4 regions of the Bacillus mesophilum genome follow, and region 4 is predicted to be linked to each of the others. Evidence: riboswitches for the same ligand, from Rfam matches in the RefSeq annotation. Region 4 holds a riboswitch; each other region holds the start of a gene.

Region 1 (3,126 bases), on a different contig from region 4:
AAACTGATTGATATCTTTCCTCATAATTAAAGGAATCGCAACGGCATAAATGCTCATTCCCGCTTTGGCAGCATATTTCAGATAGTGAACATAAAATGTATCATCATAAAGCCTTGGAGCACCATAGTTAACGTCCTGTTCTGAAAATCCTTTCGGGATCGGGAAATGACTTTTCTTAAAAAAATATTCAATCCGCTCCATGAAATCTGTTGTCAAAGCAATTCCATTCTCCAGCAGAATTTTAATATGTTCATCGTCACAATGGTGACGAAAATAAGTGAGGATCTGCCGAGACATACTGTTTCCTGTATAGGTAGCCCAAAGCTTCCCCATTTCAACAGCTGTTAAAGGTTCATTTTCACTTAATGATTCTGAACTTAATTGAATAGGCTTTAAAATATCCATTGGATTTAAATCCATCGTAATCCCCTTTTGTACATTTTTTGTTAGGATTACCGATGGATTTTTATTTATGCCTGTTGCTTCCTTTATCATAAAAATTTAATATACTTTTCTGTATTTGCAAACCTTAGTGCTTTTATTCTTATATATAGCAAGCAGATGTCTCTTCGAAGATTCTATTTCCTTTTACCAGTTATACTCTCAGTTTCCAAGCTGGAATCAGCGAATTGAATTTAAAAAAGTAACTCATAATGACATGAATAACCGTATATAATGCCAATGTTGTCATATAGGTGATGAGCCAGATATGAAAAGGTTCTTTCAGAAATAAGTAGAGCAGGGTCATGCCAACTGGAAATGGAACGAGTATAATTAACCAAATCGGTGCTCCAAGCTTTTCGGTTATGGAACCTAATGATACGACGGAAGCTCCAATAATAATAGCCGCTAATATCGTGATACTATTTTTCAAAAGTATGCTTCCAATAAAATATGATGAAGCAGTAAGAAAAATGGCTAGAAGAAAGTTAAAGAAATAAGTCATATAATCACCTCGAAAATAGTAATATGTAAATTTTACCATAAAAATCAAAGTTGAATTGTATCGGTTTTGTAAATTGCGATAAAAAAAGAGTCCTCTCAGACTCTTCAGGTTCTTTTTCTTTTCAGTTAAGTAACTACGGTTTTCCGACAAAGTAAGTGATATGCTGAAAACGTATATAATCATTCAAATGGTTAAATGTCAGTTGAATATGATCAATAGCCACCCCGGTTAATCCGTTTTCTATTTTCCTATTAATTGTCAACGCTTTATTCCAGAGCTAAAAACTTATTTAATCACTTTATCTAATGCTGGCAGAAGTTCGTTAAAAAAGGGCTTGACGATAAAGTCTTTTGCTCCATTTTGAAGAGCTTCAATGATTATTTTCGATTGGCCCATCGCTGAGCAAATAATTACATTTGCGCGGGAATCAATCCGTCTAATTTCTTTTAAAGCAGTCATTCCATTAATCCCATCCATTGTTAAGTCAAGCAAGACAATATCAGGTGACATCCTTTTAAATAACTTAATGGCTTCTTTTCCATTTGCAGCTTCTCCAATGACAGTGTAGCGGTCACTTGAGATTGCTTTTTTAAGCAGCTGGCGCATAAACATTGAGTCGTCAGCAATTAATACTTTATAATGCATCATTTCTCTTTACTCCTTTTTTACAAGATCAGTCATCTTGGTAACCCGGCTGCCTTAGCAAATCTATGCCTTAGGTCCGTGGCTTTGCGTCTTTTACTTTCGTAAAATTTGCCGTTATAGGTATTTTAGCACGTGATTACTATTTCGACAATTTGCGACTTTTTTCTTATTATGAATATTTGAAAAGATTTGCATTCAGTTTAAATAAAAAAAGGCGTCTTTCGACAGCCTTGAAAAATCAGCAAAGAGCATGAGTAACTTCAATGGTATTATTCTTAGGAGAGTTTACTTTATCCGAAACTTCAAAAGCATCCATGTGGTTTTCATCAAAGGGGACAAGGAGTTTGTTTAGTTCACTGGTATTCCTGTTGTTTGGGTTTAGCCATGTTTTTTCATCCTCAGGATTAAGGATCACAGGCATGCGTTCATGAATCTCTCTCATAAACGGGTTGGAGGCTGTTGTAATAATTGTGCATGAATAAACGGGTGCTCCTTCAGCAGAAATCCAGCGTTCCCAGAGGCCGCACATGCCAAAGAGGGTATCTGATTTTAATTTTATTCTCATCGGTACTTTTGTTGTGCTCGTTTTTTTCCATTCATAAAAGGAATCAGCAATAATGAGGCAGCGGCGCTTTTCATAAGCAGCTCGAAAGCTTTGTTTCTCTGTCAGGGTTTCTCCGCGGGCGTTCGTCATTTTATTGCCGATTTTCGAATTTTTTGCCCAGGGAGGAATAAGACCCCATTTTAAATAGCCCAGCCGATTTTTCTCTCCGTCGTTAATGACAGCCAGCACTTCCTGAGATGGCGCAATATTATAGCTGCGTATGTATTGTTCTTCATCAATGGCCGCTTCGATATCAAAGCGATCGATTATTTCCTCATAATCAGTAAATAAGGTGAATCTTCCGCACATCTATTTCCACACTCCTGGTCTTTAAATAGAATAGCTACATTTGTTTACGGATGCTTTTTTATTTAGGATAATAAATCAAAGGTTCCGTAAGAACTTCATACCCACTTCTTTTGTAAAATTCGATGGCTTCATCACTTGGCCAAACAAGAACAAATTCATATTTGTTTTCCTTGGTCCAATCATGGATAACATGTAAAAGTTTGCTGCCAATCCCCTTTTGCCGATATTCTGGAAGTGTATATACATTCGTCATGTAGGCGAAAGGGTAAGTGATTCTCCCTGGACGGGGAACCTTGTGGATGCATTCAATATAAATATGAGAAAGAATTTTTCCCTGCTCCTCTGCAATCCAAATAAACCACTGCTGATTGAGGAGTGCTCTTTCTAAAAAGGAGCGGCATTCAGTCTCAAATTCCTGGAAGGATGTACTTTTTTTGCTTTCATCATGTTCAATAGTGAAGTCCCATCTCATTTGAATTAACTGTTGGATATCGTCTGCTTCAGCAAGTCTGATTTGCATTGTATTCTCCTTTCTCATTGAAAAAATAATTCTACGAACTTGGATGAATCTCCTTTAAAAAAACAGCCAAGGTTATCAACCCTGGCTGTTTAGTTCATATGG
Region 2 (3,126 bases), on a different contig from region 4:
GGAAACTGCAGAGAGCTTTTTTGCTGCCGGTACATTAGATTTAGAGATTAACAAAGAAAATATTATCAAGATTGATAATCTCAAACCAGGTGATTATGCATTTCGTGCTTTTGAATTAAAGAATGCTGGTTCATTAAATATTAAAGATATTCTTCTGCAGTCTGAATACGAAGTATACGATAAAAAGGGCGATAACAATGGGGAAGATTTTGGTGAGCATATTATCGTTCAATATTTATATAATGTATCAGGCAAAGAACAAGTGATATTTACAGAGAGCTTAGCCAACTTAACGAATAATCCAGTTCAAGTTTTGGAAAATATGCCAGCAGGTGCAAGAAACGCAACGAAATTTACAGTTCAGTTTAAATTTATTGATAATGGGCAGGATCAGAATATATACCAAGGAGATGCCTTAGAGCTTAAATGGACATTTAAAGCAAACCAAGAAGCTGGATCATCTAGATGATTTTTTAGAAATTACGGTGATTAGATGAAAGTCATACTGTATTATCTTGCGCTTTTAAATTTACTCGACGGTGCTGTAACCTATCTCGGTCTTCAACACAACATGATCACAGAAGCCAACCCTTTAATGGATGCTATTTATGAGGCAGGACCTCATTGGTTTCTTATACTAAAGGTTGCCCTTTCGGTGATTTTGTATGGATTGAATTTCACTGGGGCTGTTCCGGATGGAAAAGGAATTAGAAAGCTGGCGATGTTTGCTGTGATTTTGTATACAGGTGTTTGTGTTCTGCACAGTCTTTGGATTATTCCATTTGTGCTTTAACATGAATGCCTTTGTAAGTGAATAGGATGATAGAAGAATTTCTTCGAGAAGAGGTGCTTTATGTATCAGAAAAATTGTGATCGCTGTCAGCGTCCATCCTTCAGCAGCAGTGAACAGGGGGATTGGCTCTGTCCGGTTTGCGGAAATGATCTGACCAGCCAGCCTTTTTTTAATGCTATGACACAGGAAAGAGTAAATGTTTCCTATAAAGTAAAAGAACAAAAAAAGAAAATTGAAAAGGACACTCCTTATCAGCCTGCTGTTTCAGAGGTAAGTAAATCTATTAATCTTATTATTTAAATTACTTTACCGATATTCTGAAAAATATAGAAAAAAATAAAATAATGTACAAAAAGTGACAAACATTAACAAAAGGATATAGTATGATAGATAGTGAGGAAATACTTTGAAGAAAAGGCAAACTTGCTGAAAGGCAAGGACGCAAAGTCACGGATCTAACGTATAATATTGGGCGTCATTACCGATGTAAGGAAGTTTTACTGTCATACACACCGCCTGGAGAAGATACTATGATGGCCGGATTGCCTAGGATACGATACGTATTTTGGGGGGAAAAAGAGTGATCGAGATGATGAGTAATAATCGTGAAGTCGTTGATGCTGAATGGATCCAGTTGATTACCGAAGCCAAGAATATGGGGCTGGAACAAGCGGAAATCAGAGCTTTTCTTCAATGTCATTTAGAAAAAGAAGTGGAGAAGGTTTAAAATGAGGAAGACAGTCGGAATGAATGAGGCGTGATACATATAGTATCACGCCTAAGTTTGTTGCTTTTTTTTGCTGCAGAGTCTGCTAGAAATGTATCTCAATCAATGATTGACCAAGTCTGAAGCTGGTTATTTATTTTGTGTTGTTCGCCATTTATTGAAATCGAGAAATTCACGAAACTGTTCCTTTGATACTCCTGATTCCATGGCTTCTTTTACAATTTTCATCCACTCAGAATCAAGCTCATCTTTATTAATTTGCTCATGTATTAAATGATCAACTGGAACATCTAGTACGCCAGCAACTTTTTCCAGAAACTGGATTGAAGGGTTCGTTTGGAGGTTTCTTTCCAGAGAACTCAAATAAGATTTTGCAACTCCTGCTTGTTCAGCAAGCTCAGATAAGGATAATTTTTTTTCCATTCGGAGCTGTTTCACTCGATCTCCAATCATTCAATCTCACACACCTTATCAACATTGGTAAGTTCATCATATCAGAAAATTCCTTACCAGTTCCATATTACGAACAATTTGTTCAATAATTTCTATATTATAGTATCATAAATTTCGCCAAAATTTCACAAAAATTTAATCTTTTTATTGCTTGTTTTTAGGTCTTTATTCCTAATTTAGCATTTTTTCTTTTTCTTCTTCTTTTTTATAAATGTCTGCAATTTCTTCAACTGCTTTATCGATATGATCTGAGTTTATATAGTAAAACGGACCATCATATTCATTAAGTTTAAATGTATAACGAGGATCGTAGTATGTTTCCAGAAGCAGCTGAATAAAACGTCGATAATCCTTTTGCAGCAGTGCATCCTCGATAAGCGCGATGGCTTCTTTGTCTCTTAGCCTTTTTTTGACTAAGATAAAGGATTCCTCTAATTTAACATTAAACCATTCTTCTTGTATATATGGTTTCACATATTCAGTGGACAAACGGTTCACTCGCTGCTCCATTGAACAATCCAATTGAATGTGAATGCCTTCTTTTTTTAGATGAATTAACTCCTCAGGCTGGACAGCTTTTCCGATTCTTTTGCTTTCAGCCTCCATAATGACAAATGGTGACTCCTGTATGGTATGCAATGTTTGAAAAAGCAATGCATCGAACATCTTTTGATTATGTGGATTTTCCTGGCCAAAACTGCCAAAGATTGAGCCTCGATGACGCGCGATAAGCTCTAAATCAATGACGGGCATGCCTTGCTCACTTAGTCGGCTAAGTACTTCTGTCTTGCCGCTGCCTGTTAAACCGTGTAAAACAATTGCTTTTTTCTTCAGCATACTCGGCAGTTTCTCTAAAATATATTGACGATAAGCACGATATCCGCCAATCAAACGAGGCATGGGGAGTCCGGCAAATTGCAGAAAAGTTGCGACTGATTTACTGCGAGTACCGCCGCGCCAACAGTAGATCACAGGTTCATTGCCTTTATCTTTAATGGATTTGATTTGTTTTAATAGCTGAGGAATTTTAGGAGAAACGATTTCCATTGCGCGCCAGCGTGCTGCATCACCGCTGGTCTGTTTATACAATGTGCCGATTTCTGCCCGTTCTTCATCCGTAAATAAAGGGATGTTAACGGCTCCTGGTATGTTA
Region 3 (3,126 bases), on a different contig from region 4:
GAAAAGATGACAGACTATAACATGCGGACTCAGTTAATGTTTGCTTTTACTCTCTTAATTGCCACCTTTATTCTTGGCTTTAGAGTGAATAATGTAACACATGATAAGGTATCCGGTGTTTGGGACCGTATGATTCTTGCACCGATCAGCAAGACCAAAATGTATACAGGTTACATCTTGTATAGTTTCTTTATCTCCATGTTTCAGATTGTTGCCGTACTATTATTGTTTAAATATGTGCTGAAGTATGATCTTGGAAATCAGTTTTGGCTGATCATACTCGCATCTGCTCTGTTTGTATTCAGCATGATCAGCATTGCTATGCTGATTACTGGATTTGTAAAAACACCAGAACAGTTTTATGCAATTTATCCGTCCATCATTCCGCTAATTCCTCTAATTAGTGGATCCTATATGATGCCAGGAACGATTTCTAATCCAGTACTGCTGTTTGTCGCGGATCTATTCCCAATGGCCCATGCCATGGATGCCATCATGAATGTCATTTTTTATGATGCTGGGTTGGCTGACATAACGATGTCACTGCTAATTATGCTTTTAATCGGGATTGTCGGAATGGGATTAGGGATCAATTTGGTAGAGCGGAGGAGCAGGTGATTTATAGAAAAAAACGGGATGGCCATTGTGTGCCATCCCGTTTTCTATTTAATTCATTTTAATGGAAGTTTGTTTATTTGTTTTTTTATTCGTATAGTATAGCTTGTTTTGGTCGATGAAAAGATTGATTGAATGTACTTTATTAATAGGTTTAGCGTGTTTGCCTGCTAGTGTTGCTTTATACAAATATCCGCCATTTGAATAGTTGCTGAAGTAAATTTTGTTGTGTGTGATGACAAAATAAGGTGCTCGTGCATTGATCAGCTTTGTTTTGCCTGTACCGTCCTTTTTCATGCGGTAAAGCTTGTCCTGATCTTTACTGTTAGAGTAATAGAAATAGTCTCCCATTTCTTGCACAGATTGAAGCTCCTGAAAGTAGGCATATTTAGTGCTTGCTGCCGATGGATATTGCTTTTCATTCCAAACATGATCTTTTCTCAATGTCTTAGCGTCTACAAGAAAATATTTATAGCTTACTTGATCATCCTGATTTGGGACAGGATCATTCCAGGTGGCGTCAACATAATAATAGTGATGATCTACTTTTACCATATTCCAAGCATGTGGACCGCCGTTAGCTGTTCCTGCTATATATTCGTTCTCAATACCAGCACGATCTAATAGCAGCTGCATCGTTTTAGCGTAGCCTTCACAAACGGCAATTCCATCAACCATTAAACCATAAGGTGTATACGAGCTGTCAGGAACGGTTCCATTTTGATAGTTTGTCCAGTCATAAGCTGTATTTAAAACAATATAATCGTGAATCGCTTTTACTTTATCAAAATCTGAATCCTTCGGTTGGATTGTCTCTTTTAATATGGAGTTAATCAGCTTTTCTTGTTTGCTGACCATCGTTTTGATTTGGGATATAGGGTATTTGTAACTGATTTTAATTTTACCGTTTGAATAAATCAGTGTATTTTTGTGCTGGAAATAAAAGATTTCAGGATGATCTGCTAATATGTCATTGATGACTTCGCCAACTTCTTTGTATGAAAAAGATTGAGAAGGAAATGTAGCAGCAGTTTGATAGTTTTTAAAGGAATTCAGCAGATTCTGGTAGGTTTCTTGATAAGCTGAATCCTTCTTTTCGGCTGCAAGAGCAGAGGAGCTGATAATTGTGAGGATCAGAAATGCAAAACATACGGAATACAAGGTCTTTTTGACCATGGTCAATCTCTCCTTTACGATTAGTTTCTAAATAGAAAGTAATTACGGTAACCCAGCTGTCATAGCTTGCGCCTTAGACCTGTGGCTTTGCGTCTCAATCTTTCAATTGATTTGCCGTTATGAGTATTATAGTCTATTAATATTAGTAATTAAAGGAGTGTTAGGTTAAAAATACTAGTCTATTAGAAGTATTTATGTAAAAATGTTATTAAATGTTGTGTGTTTATTAAGATTTAATTAAACATTTGTTAAAGAAAAATGAAAAACCTGTTGACGATAGAGTATAAATATACTAGAATAATAAAAGTAGTGAGCAGGATTATTCGACAAAATTCGATAGATTTTGCAGGTTCTATTTTGAGATTGAAAACATATTATTTTATTATATTGCGGGTGTAGTTTAGTGGTAAAACCTCAGCCACGAGCGAAACATCCATGAAACATCTGCGAGTTGCCTCGACGCATTAACTTCTCGATTGAGCTAGCAGAGAAAGAGGCATGACATTTCGTAAGATCGAAATGAAATTATAAGGATTTATTATAATGCGGGTGTAGTTTAGTGGTAAAACCTCAGCCTTCCAAGCTGATGATGAGGGTTCGATTCCCTTCACCCGCTCCATACATAGCCAACGCAGTGTTCCGTTTCTATAAGAACGAAATGTTGCGTTTTTTCATGTTTAAAAATGTGTTGTCATTAAAAGTGAGGCCATTTTGGCTGGAGAAGGGTTCTGTTTTTTAGGAGATATGAGCCCAGAAGCAGCGGGAATATGCTGTTAGACGAAAGTTATCCGCCGTATATCCGCCAAACGCAAAAACCACGCTCAGCACAAAAAGCGCCCGCCTGCTAAGCAGCAGACGGAACGCTCTCTACCATATTAATCAATTATGCGGACCTCAGCAGTACCTCCATGCACTTGAAGGAACATATCCTTCAAAGACACTGTCATTTCTTCGGCTTCTTCTACCATAATAGATGGGCGAAGAAAAATAACTTGCAGCGCATTGACGGTTTCTTCTGTGACAGCCGTTCGTTCTGAATCCACGAATGGACTGCCAAATGGACCAGAATCATCTGCTGCGACAAGTAATCGGTGGACAGAGTTTTCCCTTCCATTTAAACCGATATAGGATTCATTCTCCTCACCAAGTCGAATTTGGACTCCACCAGATAGCTTGTCTGCATCGTAAATTCCGATAGGCACTTGATATTTTAGCGAAAAGAAATTATTCAAATCAATCGCACTATGCACAGATTGCAGATAGTTTTGTTTTAAGACTCGTCTGTAAAGTGCTTCAGCGGAATGCCGATAGCGGTTAGGATCCTTCCCGCAAGCT
Region 4 (3,126 bases):
TGATCATTTTTTCAGCCTGGAGAACTAGGAGCCGCTGCTTAATACAATCTGAAATGCTGGGAAGTCAGACAATGCCAGTGTCTCTTGCGCTTGCCACTTGTCTGCATTTCTAGATATAATACTAGGAAACGAATTAAGGAGCATTAACAAGGATGAGGCTAACAAACTATACGGATTATTCTCTCCGTGTTTTAATATTTTTAGCTCTAAAGGGATCTGAGGAATTAAGCACCATTCAAGAAATAGCGGATTCTTATAATATCTCCAAGAATCATTTAATGAAGATTATTCATCACTTAGGACAATTAGGATATGTCGAAACTATACGCGGACGTAATGGCGGAATTCGACTTGCTAAAGACCCAAAGGAAATTAATATTGGAAAGGTAGTCTACGAAACAGAAGAAGACTTTCACATTGTTGGCTGTTTTAAACAGGGAGAAGGCTATTGTTCAATTTCACCGGCTTGTAAATTGAAAAACGCACTATACGAGGCATTGCAAGCTTTCCTGAATGTTTTATATGGATATACATTAGAAGATTTTGTTTTAAATAGAGTAGAATTAAATAATTTATTTGAATTTAGAGATGTCTAACCAGGTAGCTGCTGCATTTGGGAGGCATTTTTTTTGTGTGTAGGACAGGTCAGTTGACCCAAATGGGAGAGAAGTCTGACCCGCTGCCGAATGTGAAAGTGGGTCGAGGTACCTGTCCTTGAAACCCGCTAAAATCGAATTTGTGTAAAGATTGTTAATCTATAGTAACAATTATCGACAAAACCTGCCAGTTTCTATATAATTAAGTAGGATATTTTCATCATGATATAAGTACTATTTTTCTGAATATGATAAAGGCAAACTTATCGAAAGGTAAGGACGCAAAGCTACGAGTCTAACATCCGTATGGATAATGATAGTCGGGTTGCCAAAATTAATGTAAAGTGATTAATTGGCTATCCTTGTCTAGGATAGCCTTTTTTATACTTTCAAAAAGTATAAATGAGCGGCGAGAAGAAGGCTCGATGCAGTGGTTGATTTTAGGATTGTAGTATTAGTGCAACTAAGCCCTCTGTCTGTGTCCTTTAGGACTTGTCACTCGGCAAGTTTTCTTTATGTTTATTAGACTCAGGTTGGAAAAGAGTGCAGTACAGCAGAGAAGTAAACGACAACATAAAAAAGGAGATTTAGAGGATGATTGTAGTAGATAAAAAGAAATATATGATGGCCATTAATGAGAATCAGAAGGAAGTTCATGTCCAGGTGCGTGCAGGCGCAATGAGAGAAGAAGATGCAGCAGAGTATATGGGAGACTTGCAGGAAACGATTAATCGGGTGCCAAGACAAGAATACACATTTGTTATTGATGCAACGTATCAAAAACCAACACCTTCAAAAGTAGTTCCGCAGATGGAACAAACGATGAAGTTTTATAATTCATTAGGTTTTAAAGATTTCCTGGTTCTTAAGCCAACTTCTAAAATTGCTCAAGTTCAAATTAGAAATGTACTAGAGAGAATTGAATTTACCGGTACTTTTGTGGATCAATTACCTCATTCGATTAAAAGGTAATTCAGCAAACAGTAATCAATCTGAATAAAGGGAGATAGCATATGCAAACGACACAATCACTTTATACATATCATATTGTCGGGCAGGGACAGACAGAATTGATTTCAAAGAGTGCTGAATGTTTGGCACGCTCTTTTTTTGGTATTGATGTTTCAGGGAAATGGGTGCAGGAGCCTATGGTCGGCCAGCTGAATTTTGAATATGAAGACCTTTACGATTTTATTCACGGCTATTTAACTTCTGTTGCTGGCCAAGGATATTGTGCAGTGGCTATGGATGAGCAGGACCAAGTAGTAGGAGCTCTTGTTGGAGATACGAATGCACCTGAAATTATCGGAGAGGATATTTTCGAAGGGTCATTTTCTGATATGAATATTCTTCTTAGTGTGCTCGAAGATGTGGACAAGCGTTTTATGGAAGATTTTCAAGCACGCCATGGCAGAGAGATAGCAGATGGTGAACTATTGCACCTTTTTATGTTAGGAGTCATAGCTGAACATGGGCGTCATGACATTATTAAGCAGTTAGGTGCTATGCTGATTGATAAGGCGAGTACAGAAGGAGTAAAGTTTGTCCTAGGTGAAGCGACAAACCCGAAATCTATTCGTGTGATGGAAAAGTATCATAATATGACCAGATACAAAGATCTTGGCGGTAATTATATTGTTTATGAATATAAAAACCATGATCGATTAAAGGGAATTCCTTCAGAGGTAGCAGACGGAACATATATCCTTGTGAAGGAGCTTTAGGATTTCATCTTAGCATGCATGCTCCTTGTGAAATGTATTGTTAAATAATAACAAATATGTATAACAACTTATTAAATATAGAGTCAGGAGAATTAATTGATTATGGAAGCTATTTTAATTGGAATTATTGTGGTCTTATTGGTAACAACCGTTTATTTTGCTTTCCGCTATTTTTCACTGAAACGCCGCTCACATATTCATAGTGAAATTTTAATTGGCATGAAGGAACTATCAGCTGGAAAGATGATCAGCAAAGTGGATGAGAAAAGTGAAATTCATGCACACTTTAACCAGCTGATTGAATTTTTAGCTCATGCCAGAGAAAAGTTTTCTGTGTTTGCAAAAGATGTTCATACTACTTCGGAAACGCTTGTTGAAAGTGGTGAATACGCTGCTGAAAAAGCTGATATTGTACGAGCGGCCATTGATGAGGTAGGGAGAGGTCTTCAAAAACAATTAATTTCTACAGAAGAAAGCTCTGTATCCATGGAAGATATGGCACAAGCTATTGAAGATTTATCGATTCGCTCTAATCATATCTCTGAACAATCAAACACAACCGTAGAATTAACGCAAGAAGGCAATGAGAAGCTAAAAGATTCATTAAAGAAGATGGAGAGGTTCAATCAAACGGTCAACGTTACCTATGATGCCATCCAAAAGCTTGGGGAAAAATCGTTTGAAATCGGCACCATTGTAAAAGTAATCACAGGCATTTCTGAGCAAATCAATTTGCTGGCTCTAAATGCAGCAATTGAAGCAGCACGTGCAGGAGAGCATGGTAAAGGATTTGCGGTTGTGGCCGA

The links. Region 4 has a riboswitch for cyclic di-GMP ahead of F7732_RS19990 (hypothetical protein). Riboswitches for the same ligand answer to the same signal wherever they lie in the genome.
Region 1: it holds a riboswitch for cyclic di-GMP, as region 4 does, so the genes downstream of both, F7732_RS17815 (response regulator) here and F7732_RS19990 (hypothetical protein) in region 4, are expected to answer to the same signal.
Region 2: it holds a riboswitch for cyclic di-GMP, as region 4 does, so the genes downstream of both, sinI (DNA-binding anti-repressor SinI) here and F7732_RS19990 (hypothetical protein) in region 4, are expected to answer to the same signal.
Region 3: it holds a riboswitch for cyclic di-GMP, as region 4 does, so the genes downstream of both, F7732_RS17880 (DUF5050 domain-containing protein) here and F7732_RS19990 (hypothetical protein) in region 4, are expected to answer to the same signal.

Annotation. Positions count from the first base shown of each region.
Region 1 is NZ_WBOT01000006.1:216,215-219,340, reverse strand. Features, by position in the region: gene F7732_RS17825 (DUF3231 family protein) at 1-420, opposite strand, end outside; gene F7732_RS17820 (hypothetical protein) at 596-874, opposite strand; gene F7732_RS17815 (response regulator) at 1,232-1,594, opposite strand; cyclic di-GMP riboswitch class I at 1,628-1,714, opposite strand; gene F7732_RS17810 (SOS response-associated peptidase) at 1,830-2,504, opposite strand; gene F7732_RS17805 (GNAT family N-acetyltransferase) at 2,563-3,024, opposite strand; gene F7732_RS17800 (EamA family transporter) at 3,100-3,126, opposite strand, start outside.
Region 2 is NZ_WBOT01000004.1:325,949-329,074, forward strand. Features, by position in the region: gene F7732_RS14745 (TasA family protein) at 1-469, shown strand, start outside; gene F7732_RS14750 (DUF5658 family protein) at 494-793, shown strand; gene F7732_RS14755 (PHD finger domain-containing protein) at 854-1,093, shown strand; cyclic di-GMP riboswitch class I at 1,200-1,343, shown strand; gene sinI (DNA-binding anti-repressor SinI) at 1,383-1,520, shown strand; gene F7732_RS14765 (helix-turn-helix domain-containing protein) at 1,650-1,973, opposite strand; gene mnmH (tRNA 2-selenouridine(34) synthase MnmH) at 2,145-3,126, opposite strand, start outside.
Region 3 is NZ_WBOT01000006.1:229,191-232,316, reverse strand. Features, by position in the region: gene F7732_RS17885 (ABC transporter permease) at 1-618, shown strand, start outside; gene F7732_RS17880 (DUF5050 domain-containing protein) at 667-1,791, opposite strand; cyclic di-GMP riboswitch class I at 1,835-1,917, opposite strand; tRNA gene F7732_RS17875 (tRNA-Gly) at 2,337-2,410, shown strand; gene F7732_RS17870 (B3/B4 domain-containing protein) at 2,667-3,126, opposite strand, start outside.
Region 4 is NZ_WBOT01000009.1:61,463-64,588, forward strand. Features, by position in the region: gene F7732_RS19985 (Rrf2 family transcriptional regulator) at 153-596, shown strand; cyclic di-GMP riboswitch class I at 843-929, shown strand; gene F7732_RS19990 (hypothetical protein) at 1,191-1,568, shown strand; gene F7732_RS19995 (hypothetical protein) at 1,610-2,320, shown strand; gene F7732_RS23520 (methyl-accepting chemotaxis protein) at 2,933-3,126, shown strand, end outside.